One region of the Neorhizobium sp. T7_12 genome, then DNA from elsewhere that is predicted to be linked to it. Evidence: predicted binding sites of a transcription regulator. Region 1 holds the regulator's gene; each other region holds the start of a gene.
The links. The regulator HrcA, encoded in region 1, represses chaperone genes, less so after heat shock. The targets are predictions, from matches to a motif close to GTTAGCACTCNCNNNNNGNGAGTGCTAAC.
Positions count from the first base shown of each region.

Region 2: the regulator HrcA is predicted to act here: its motif matches at 2,043-2,071, upstream of groES (co-chaperone GroES).
Region 3: the regulator HrcA is predicted to act here: its motif matches at 1,455-1,483, upstream of groES (co-chaperone GroES).

Region 1 is NZ_PVBK01000015.1:103,637-106,913, reverse strand. It holds gene C5J26_RS24935 (VOC family protein) at 1-26, opposite strand, end outside; gene rph (ribonuclease PH) at 49-765, opposite strand; gene hrcA (heat-inducible transcriptional repressor HrcA) at 943-2,022, shown strand; gene grpE (nucleotide exchange factor GrpE) at 2,140-2,781, shown strand; gene C5J26_RS24915 (VOC family protein) at 2,836-3,198, opposite strand.
Region 2 is NZ_PVBK01000006.1:282,688-285,964, forward strand. It holds gene groL (chaperonin GroEL) at 1-1,627, opposite strand, end outside; gene groES (co-chaperone GroES) at 1,693-1,989, opposite strand; gene C5J26_RS16505 (J domain-containing protein) at 2,178-2,786, opposite strand; gene C5J26_RS16510 (cold-shock protein) at 3,137-3,277, shown strand, end outside.
Region 3 is NZ_PVBK01000003.1:494,069-497,345, forward strand. It holds gene groL (chaperonin GroEL) at 1-943, opposite strand, end outside; gene groES (co-chaperone GroES) at 991-1,305, opposite strand; gene C5J26_RS11295 (usg protein) at 1,587-1,859, shown strand; gene C5J26_RS11300 (Crp/Fnr family transcriptional regulator) at 1,883-2,608, opposite strand; gene C5J26_RS11305 (hypothetical protein) at 2,888-3,163, shown strand; gene uxuA (mannonate dehydratase) at 3,220-3,277, opposite strand, start outside.

The DNA of each region.
Region 1 (3,277 bases):
GCAGTTTCGAGAATGCCTTCGATCAAACAGCACCTCTTTCAGCGAGTGTCAGGCAATCGCCTGCTTCTGCATCGCCACCAGTTCCTGCGTGCCGTCCTGGGCCAGTGCCAAAAGCTTCAGGAATTCCTCCTGGCTGAAAGGCTTGCCCTCGGCCGTGCCCTGCACCTCGACAATGCCGCCGGTGCCGGTCATCACGAAATTCGCATCCGTTTCCGCAGCCGAATCCTCGATATAATCGAGGTCGATAACCGGCTGGCCGGCAAAGATGCCGCAGGAGATCGCCGCGACGTGATCCTTCAATACCTTCTCGACCTTGGTCATCGAGCGGGCTTCCATCCACTTCAGGCAGTCGTAGAGCGCAATCCAGCCACCGGTGATCGACGCCGTACGCGTGCCGCCATCCGCCTGGATGACGTCGCAGTCAATGGTGATCTGCTTTTCGCCGAGTGCTTCAAGATCTATGACGGCGCGCAAGGAGCGGCCGATCAGGCGCTGGATTTCCTGGGTGCGGCCGCCCTGCTTTCCGGCAGCGGCTTCGCGCTTCATGCGGTCGCCTGTGGCGCGCGGCAGCATGCCGTATTCGGCGGTGACCCAGCCCTTGCCGCTGTTGCGCAGCCACGGTGGCGTCTTTTCTTCGAGACTCGCAGTGCACAGCACATGCGTGTCGCCGAACTTGACGAGGCAGGAACCTTCGGCATGTTTGGAGAAATTGCGCTCGAACGAGACCTTGCGCATCTGGTTCAACTGTCTGCCTGAAGGCCGCATGCTTCACTCCCTGGATTTCTGTTTCCGCCTTCTACGGCCCCGGCCAAGCTTTTGCAAAGAAAAAGGCCTAAGACGCTCTGCGGGCGATTGATTATGCCCGTGGCGATTTTCCCTTTGGAGAAGGCGCGGCGAATGACTATATTTTGTCGAAAGAACAACGGAACGGTGAAGTTTTAGATGGGATTTTCGGCATCGACGGGTAGGGACAGCGGCTCTGTGCTCGATGACCGTTCGCGCGAAATTTTCCGCCGCATCGTGGAAAGCTATCTGGAGACCGGCGAACCGCTCGGCTCCCGGAATCTTTCCCGCCTGCTGCCCATATCGCTGTCGCCCGCGTCGGTGCGCAATGTGATGAGCGATCTCGAGGAACTCGGGCTCATCTACTCCCCGCATATCAGTGCCGGCCGCCTGCCGACCCAGTCCGGGCTTCGCTTTTTCGTCGATGCTTTCATGCAGGTCGGAGACCTCTCCGCCGAGGAGCGCGCCAATATCGACCGGCAGATCCGGCCTGCGGATCGCGATCAGCCGATGGAAAGCCTGATGGCGGAGGCGAGCCGCATGTTGTCAGGCGTCTCGCGCGGCGCCGGGATCGTCATTACCACCAAGAGCGACCCGGTCCTGAAGCACGTCGAGTTCATCCGCCTTGAGCCGACCAAGGCGCTCGCGGTGCTCGTCGGCGATCATAACCAGGTGGAAAACCGTGTCATCGAACTTCCGGTCGGCGTGACGTCGTCGCAGCTCACCGAGGCGGCCAATTTCCTCAACGCCCACCTCAGCGGCCAGACACTGCCGGAACTGCGCGGCCAGCTGAAGACACTCAAGGATCAGGTGCAGGGCGAGCTCCATGCGCTGTCGCAGGAACTGGTCGAGCGCGGTCTTGCGGTCTGGTCCGGCGACAGCGAGGAAGGCAAGCCGACCCAGCTCATCGTCCGCGGTCGGGCCAATCTGCTCGAAGGCCTAGCGGATGTGGCCGACCTCGATCGCCTGCGGTTGCTTTTCGACGATCTCGAAAAGAAGGACAGCCTGATCGAGATCCTCGATCTCGCCGAGAAGGGACCGGGCGTGCGAATCTTCATCGGCTCGGAAAACAAATTGTTCTCCCTGTCGGGCTCCTCGCTCATCGTGGCGCCCTATCGTGACGGCGAAGACCGGATCGTCGGTGCCGTCGGGGTCATCGGGCCGACGCGGCTCAACTATTCGCGCATCGTGCCGATGGTGGATTACACCGCACAGCTGCTTGCCAGGCTGTCGCGCTGAATTCGCGACCGAGCCGCCCCAACTTTCCCACCAAGCCTTGATTTTTTCACTTTAAACCTCGATATCGGGCACAAATCCAAGCCCGTAAATCCAAGCCAAGAATAACCGGAGACCGTCATGACCGACGAAACCAACAAGAACGGACCTGACGCAACTGCCGCGGAGAACACGGTTGAAGCTGTTGCATCTGCTCTTGAGGACGCGGCCAACCAGAAGAATGCCGAGGCGCCTGCCGCCGAACCGGATCCGCTGGAATTGCTGAAAGCCGAAAATAACGAGCTGCGCGACCGCTTTCTGCGGCTGGCGGCCGAAATGGACAACCTGCGCCGCCGCACCGAACGCGAAATCAAGGACGCTAAGTCCTATGCGGCGGCCGGTTTTGCCCGCGACATGCTCGCCGTTTCGGACAACCTGCGCCGGGCGCTGGATGCCGTGCCGACCGAAATGCGCGCCACGGCAGATGCCTCGCTGACCACGCTCCTGGAGGGCGTCGAGATGACCGAGCGCTCCATGCTATCGGCGCTGGAACGCCACGGCGTGAAGAAGATCGATGCGGAAGGCCAGAAGTTCGATCCGAACTTCCACCAGGCCATGTTCGAGATCCCGAACCCCGCTGTCCCGAACAATACCGTCGTTCAGGTCGTCCAGGCCGGCTTCACGATCGGCGAACGCGTGCTGCGGCCTGCCATGGTCGGTGTTGCAAAGGGCGGCCCGAAGGCGGAAGTCTCCGCGGAAGCCGCCGGCGAAAAGAACGCCTGACCTCTACGATTTGCCAGGCGGCCTCGCGCCGCCCGGCCTGTTTTGTCCGAGCGCCTACCAGGCCTCCGGTTCCCGCACCATGTGAATGATATTGGCGGGGCTGGTGATCCAGCCGCCTTTGAAGCCTTCCGGCAGCGGCTCGATCGCGTCGCAGCGCACGACGCCCGATTTTTCAAGATGCGCTGCCGCATCGTCGAAATCACCCGTAAACAATTCCAGCCATATCTCGGCCTGGCTCATCATCGGCGCCTCGTCGATCCAGAGCTTGTTCGGCCCGAGTTCGAAACCGATGGCGGGTGCCTTGTCGGTGATCTCCTTGAGGCCGATCGTGTCACGGTAGAATGCGATCGTCGCCTGATATTGATGCGACGGGACCTTCATGGCGATGTCGATGCCGCCGTATAGCCTGTCCGTCATGGCTTCTCCTCCTCTTCATCGTGGAAAACCGGAACCGAGATATGCCGGCTCCTTGCTGGCAGGCAAAATATGTTATAAA
Region 2 (3,277 bases), on a different contig from region 1:
TCATGCCGCCCATGCCGCCCATGTCAGGCATGCCGCCAGCAGCATCCTTCTTGGGCAGGTCGGCAATCATGGCTTCCGTCGTCACCAGCAGGCCGGCAACCGAAGCCGCGTTCTGCAGGGCCGTGCGAACGACCTTGACCGGATCGACGATGCCCATGGTGATCATGTCGCCAAATTCGCCGGTCTGGGCGTTATAACCGAAGTTGTCGGTATCGCTTTCCAGGATCTTGCCGACCACGATCGAGCCTTCGCCACCGGCATTCTCGGCAATCTGGCGAACCAGGGACTGCAAGGCCTTGCGGATGATGCTGATCCCGGCATTCTGATCGTCATTCTCGCCCTTGATGTCGAGAACGATCGAGGCGCGAAGCAGGGCCGTGCCGCCGCCAGGCACGATTCCTTCTTCGACCGCTGCACGCGTTGCATTGAGGGCGTCGTCGATGCGGTCCTTCTTTTCCTTGACTTCGATTTCCGTCGAGCCGCCGACGCGGATCACGGCAACGCCGCCAGCGAGCTTGGCCAGACGTTCCTGCAGCTTCTCACGGTCGTAGTCGGAAGTGGTTTCCTCGATCTGAGCCTTGATCTGGGCGATGCGCCCGTCAATATCCGCCTTGGTGCCTGCACCATCGACGACGGTGGTGTTCTCCTTGGTAATCGAGACCTTCTTGGCGCGGCCGAGCATCTCGAGCGTGACGTTCTCGAGCTTGATGCCGAGGTCTTCGGAGATCACGGTGCCGCCGGTCAGGATCGCAAGATCCTCCAGCATGGCCTTGCGGCGGTCGCCGAAGCCCGGAGCCTTGACGGCAGCGATCTTGAGGCCGCCACGCAGCTTGTTGACGACGAGCGTCGCAAGGGCTTCGCCTTCGACGTCCTCGGAAATGATCAGCAACGGCTTGCCGCTCTGGACGACGGCTTCCAGGATAGGAAGCATGGCCTGCAGGTTGGAGAGCTTCTTTTCGTGCAGCAGCACGTAGGCATCTTCCAGCTCAGCCACCATCTTTTCGGCATTGGTGACGAAGTAGGGCGACAGGTAGCCGCGGTCGAACTGCATGCCTTCGACGACTTCGAGTTCGGTTTCGGCGGTCTTGGCTTCTTCGACGGTAATCACGCCTTCGTTGCCGACCTTCTGCATCGCGTCGGCGATATACTGGCCTATTTCCTTCTCGCCATTGGCCGAGATGGTGCCGACCTGGGCAATCTCTTCCGAGGTGTTGATCTTCTTGGCCTTGGCAAGCAGGTCCTTCACGACGGCGGTAACGGCGAGGTCGATGCCGCGCTTCAGGTCCATCGGGTTCATGCCGGCTGCAACGGCCTTGCCGCCTTCGCGAACGATCGCCTGGGCAAGAACGGTCGCGGTCGTGGTGCCGTCGCCGGCGATGTCGTTGGTCTTCGAAGCAACTTCGCGGACCATCTGGGCACCCATGTTCTCGAACTTGTCGTCAAGTTCGATCTCCTTGGCGACGGTAACGCCGTCCTTGGTGATCCGCGGTGCGCCGTAGGATTTGTCGATCACGACGTTGCGGCCCTTCGGACCGAGCGTCACCTTCACTGCGTCGGCGAGAATATCGACGCCGCGCAGCAGCTTCTCGCGTGCATCACGGCCGAATTTGATCTGTTTGGCAGACATGGAAAAACTCCCGGGCCGTTGGCCCCATGGTCTTCGTCAAAAGGAAATAAGGAAGCGGCCGAAGATCAGGCGATGACGCCCATGACGTCTGCTTCCTTCATGATCAACAGGTCTTCGCCATTGAACTTGATCTCGGTGCCGGACCACTTGCCGAACAGGATGCGATCGCCTGCCTTGACATCGAGGGGAACGATCTTGCCGCTCTCGTCGCGGGTGCCGGTGCCGACGGCGACGATCTCGCCTTCCTGCGGTTTTTCCTTGGCGGTGTCGGGAATGATGATGCCGCCCTTGGTCTTGGCTTCAGCCTCGATACGGCGCACGACGACACGGTCGTGCAACGGCCGAAAATTGGTATTGTTCATTTTGGGTTCCTTAGCGAGAGCGCAGCCCAATGGCGGGTTCCCGATCGGATATCCTTAGCACTCTTATGCCAGGAGTGCTAGCGCCATTCGTGCCTTGGTGGTGATCCGGCATCGGCGGCGACGCTGGCTCTCTTCGCCAGGGGACGGGCGGCCGACATCGAGACCGCCAGCGGGTCGCCGCCGCGTATTTAGCAAAAGCCGTTGAGCTTGAGGATCTTATGGGCGTCGATCGACGCCTGAAGCTGATCCTCCGAGTTGCGCTCTCCATGGTTCGCGTCCGGATGATGCATCTTGAGCCTTTGCTTGTAGCGGCTTCTGATCTCCTCCGGCGTTGCATCCGGTGAAAGGCCAAGCGTCTCGAAAGCCTTGGCTTCCAGTACCTTGAGCTTGCGTCGCTGAAGATCCACGTTTGCGGCCTGGCGTTGTGCAGCGCTTTTGCGTGCGTTCGTCGCCTTTGCGGAACCGGAGCGGGCCATGGAGGGGAGCGGCATCTCCGAGGCTTTTTTGATACCGGTGCCCCAGGTCGGGCGGCTGCCGCTTGCCGCTTCCCTCTGATAGCGCGCGATCAACGGGTCGGAGAGGTTTGGCGCAAAGTTATAACCTTTGCCATATTCCTTTACATGCTCAGGACAGAACAGCAGATAAAGCCCTTCGGCATCCCGCCCGACAGGAGCGCGATGAGTGCCACCCTTTTCGCATCCGTCCCACTGGCATTTCGGATGGTTGGGTTCGTGGTGCGGAGCCGGTTTTTTGCGGATCGACCGTAGGCCGACAAATATCTTTGAATCAGACGTCATCGCGCCTTATATGGCGGTCCTGCGCCAGCAGGCAAGGAGTATGGACAGGCCAACCACAGAGCAGTCCGTTGCTGCGGCAGTTCTGCGCCCAGCCGAGCGGGCTGAGGTCCACCTGTGAGAGCCCTTTTGCTGTGCCGGGACGCAAATTCACCGAGACGTCCAAACTAAAAGTTGACTCACGGGCAGATAGCCTCTATTTACGGTTTATCGATCTTTTGCTTGCTGAACTTTGGTTTCCGCGCGATTGGCACCGCGCCTGACGAACTTCCCTTTCAAAATCAATCGCTATCACTATCCGCAGGGCTTTGGCTCTGGGGTCACTCAATCTTGCTTTGAAAGGGTTCATCATCATGACCACAGGCACAGTTAAATGGTTCAATTCCACCAAGGGCTTCGGCTTCATTCAGCCTGACAACGGCGGCGCTGATGCGTTCGTACACATTTCTGCCGTCGAGCGCGCCGGAATGCGGGAAATCGTCGAGGGCCAGAAG
Region 3 (3,277 bases), on a different contig from region 1:
TCAGCGTGACGTTTTCGAGCTTGATGCCGAGGTCTTCGGAGATGACGGTGCCGCCGGTCAGGATGGCGATGTCTTCGAGCATGGCCTTGCGGCGGTCGCCGAAGCCCGGAGCCTTGACGGCAGCGATCTTGAGGCCGCCACGCAGCTTGTTGACGACGAGCGTCGCAAGCGCTTCGCCTTCGACGTCTTCAGCGATGATCAGCAGCGGCTTGCCGGACTGAACCACGGCTTCGAGCACCGGCAGCATGGATTGCAGGTTGGAGAGCTTCTTTTCGTGGATCAGGATATAGGGATCCTCGAGTTCCACCCGCATCTTGTCCTGGTTGGTGACGAAGTAGGGGCTGAGATAACCGCGATCGAACTGCATGCCTTCGACGACTTCGAGTTCGGTTTCGGCGGTCTTGGCTTCTTCAACCGTGATGACGCCCTCGTTGCCGACTTTTTCCATGGCTTCAGCCAGATACCGGCCGATTTCGGCATCGCCATTGGCCGAGATGGTACCCACCTGGGCGATTTCGGAATTGTTCGAGATCTTGCGGGCGTTGGCCTTCAGTTCCTTGACGACCGCATCGACGGCAAGGTCGATGCCGCGCTTCAGGTCCATCGGGTTCATGCCGGAAGCGACGGCCTTTGCGCCCTCCCTGACGATCGCCTGGGCAAGCACGGTCGCAGTCGTCGTGCCGTCGCCGGCCAGGTCGTTGGTCTTCGATGCCACTTCCCGCAGCATCTGCGCACCCATGTTTTCGAACTTGTCGTCCAGTTCGATTTCCTTGGCGACCGATACGCCGTCCTTGGTGATGCGGGGTGCCCCGAAGGACTTGTCGATCACGACGTTGCGGCCCTTCGGACCGAGCGTCACCTTCACGGCATTGGCCAGGATGTCGACCCCACGCAACATGCGTTCACGGGCATCGGTGTTGAACTTGACTTCTTTCGCAGCCATTTTTCACTCCTCGATTAGGCAGCTTGCTTGACTGATGGATGGTGTTCTCAGGCGGCCTTCTTCTGCTCGGCCCGGGCCTCGATGATGCCCATGACGTCGCTTTCCTTCATGATCAGCAGGTCTTCGCCGTTGATCTTGATCTCGGTGCCGGACCACTTGCCGAACAGGATGCGGTCGCCAGTCTTCACGTCGAGTGCCTGGACCTGTCCGGCGTCGTTGCGGGCGCCAGGGCCGACGGCGATGACCTCGCCTTCCTGCGGCTTTTCCTTAGCAGTGTCGGGAATGATGATGCCACCCTTGGTCTTTTCTTCCGATTCGACCCGGCGGACGAGAATGCGATCATGAAGCGGTCGGAACGACATGTTTTCCTCCAATGGACAAACAATGATGACGTTGTTCCCCCGCCCGGACCGGATGACCAGTCCGGGCGGGTGCAAAACCTCTCACGAGCATTTTGCGCGAAATGATCTGGTTTTCCGATTTTTCAATTTCAAGAGGGCGAAGACGAAAAATCAGCACTTCGTCGAAGCGGCTGCTAACATGCTGATAAGGAACAGAAATCAGAGCCCGGCGTTTGGAATTCGGTTGAAGGTCTGTAAAAAATCAGGCCAAGTTTCGAACTGTCATTAAACGGAGATGAAGCATGCAATTTTCATCGGATCTCGAGCGGCAGCTGAACGGCTATGGTCTTACGACGGCGCATATTCTCTACCACATTCCAGATTTCGAATCCGTCCTGCAAACCTATGTCTGGCAGGATTACGATCTGGCCCCGGGGTTTCCCGAGATGCAGAAATTTCTGGATTTCTGGCAGGCCAATCTCGACGGACCGCTGCATTCCGTTCGTTATACCCACCAGCGCCTGATCGGGCCCAATGAGTGGCGTCGCGTCGAAGGCGAGTTCAAACTGCACTGAGACTTGACCTTTTCCCTTTTGCTTTAAAAGGCCTGGAAAAGCCCTGACATCAGCCGTCGGTAGTCCTCCTCGGGCGGACCGTAGGCGTCGTGGGCGAACTCCTCCATTGCAGGCCTGTCCCGGATGGTGATCATCCCTCGCTGCGAGCGGATGAACAAATTGCCCTCGAGGATGTGCAAGGAACTGGTCACGCTCGGGCGCCGCACGGCCAGCATCACCGAAATGAAATCGTGGGTAAGGGGGATTTCATTTCCCATCAAGCGGTCGTGGCACATCAGCAACCAGCGGGCCAGTCGCTCATCTACGCCATGGACAGCGTTGGACAATGCGGTATAGGCCACCTGAGCCGTGAACGCTTCGACGGCGCGCAACAGGAGCTTTGCAAAGTTCCTGTTTTCCTGTTGGAGGCTGACGAACTGTGGAAGCGTCATCCGGTAAGCCTCACCTGCCACCTGCATGTTGCAGTCGAAGATATTGACGTTGCTTCCCATGGCCGCGGACGTCGGGAAGAACCCTTCGTTGCCGAATATGCCCGCTTCGGCCCTTTGTCCTTCCGGTGAAACGGCAACCATCGACGCGATGCCGTCTGTCGGAAAATAGACATGTTCGATCTGTTCATGGCGCATGCCCAATGGGGTGCGGCGCGGCAGATCGATATGCTCCAAATGACGTTCGACTTGCTCGAAGTCGGCGCTTGGCAGTGATGCGAGGAGCTTGTTGCGCATGGATGTTTGGGAAATTGCCGTCATGGTTCTCTTGGCCGGTGTTGGGGCAAGAGTAGCCACTCTCAGCCGTCTGCGCCCTGAGAATTCAGCAGACGATATCGGCAGTATACAAGCTTCCAAATACCGCGGTGGTTTGGTGCGCCAGCGGACAATCCGTCGCTCCAAGTCCGCCAACTGCAGGTATTTGTCCTGTGCGGAGGGTATTTAGTCCCGTAGACAATTCTAAAATACTAGATATATTCATATCCTTATCAAACGATGTGCTTTGGCGGGAGGAGCTAGTCGCGACCCTGGAGCACTCGAATGCCGAAATTCTTCCTTCACCTGAATTATTTGTCTGCGCTCGTGATCGATGATCCTGACGGCTCGGACCTTCCCGATCTTCAAGCTGCGACCACGGAGGCGACCCGAGGCATCCGCGATCTCGCCGCAGACTGCCTTCGCGGCGGTGGGCAGTTCGGTCTTCGCAGTATCCGTGTCTGCGACGCAGCGGGGGACCTTCTTTCGGAGGTCACGGTTCATCAGGCGCTCGCCGGCATCATTCCTTCCGGTGCGGTTGAACCTCCGCCGGCTGTTTGAACGGCCATGTTCTCAGCGACTATGTGACGACTGTTGGCCGGGCAGCCAGTTCATGATCATGCCCTCAGGCCATAACGCGGATGCGTGAGAGTTCGCTCGATGCCGCGAAGCTCC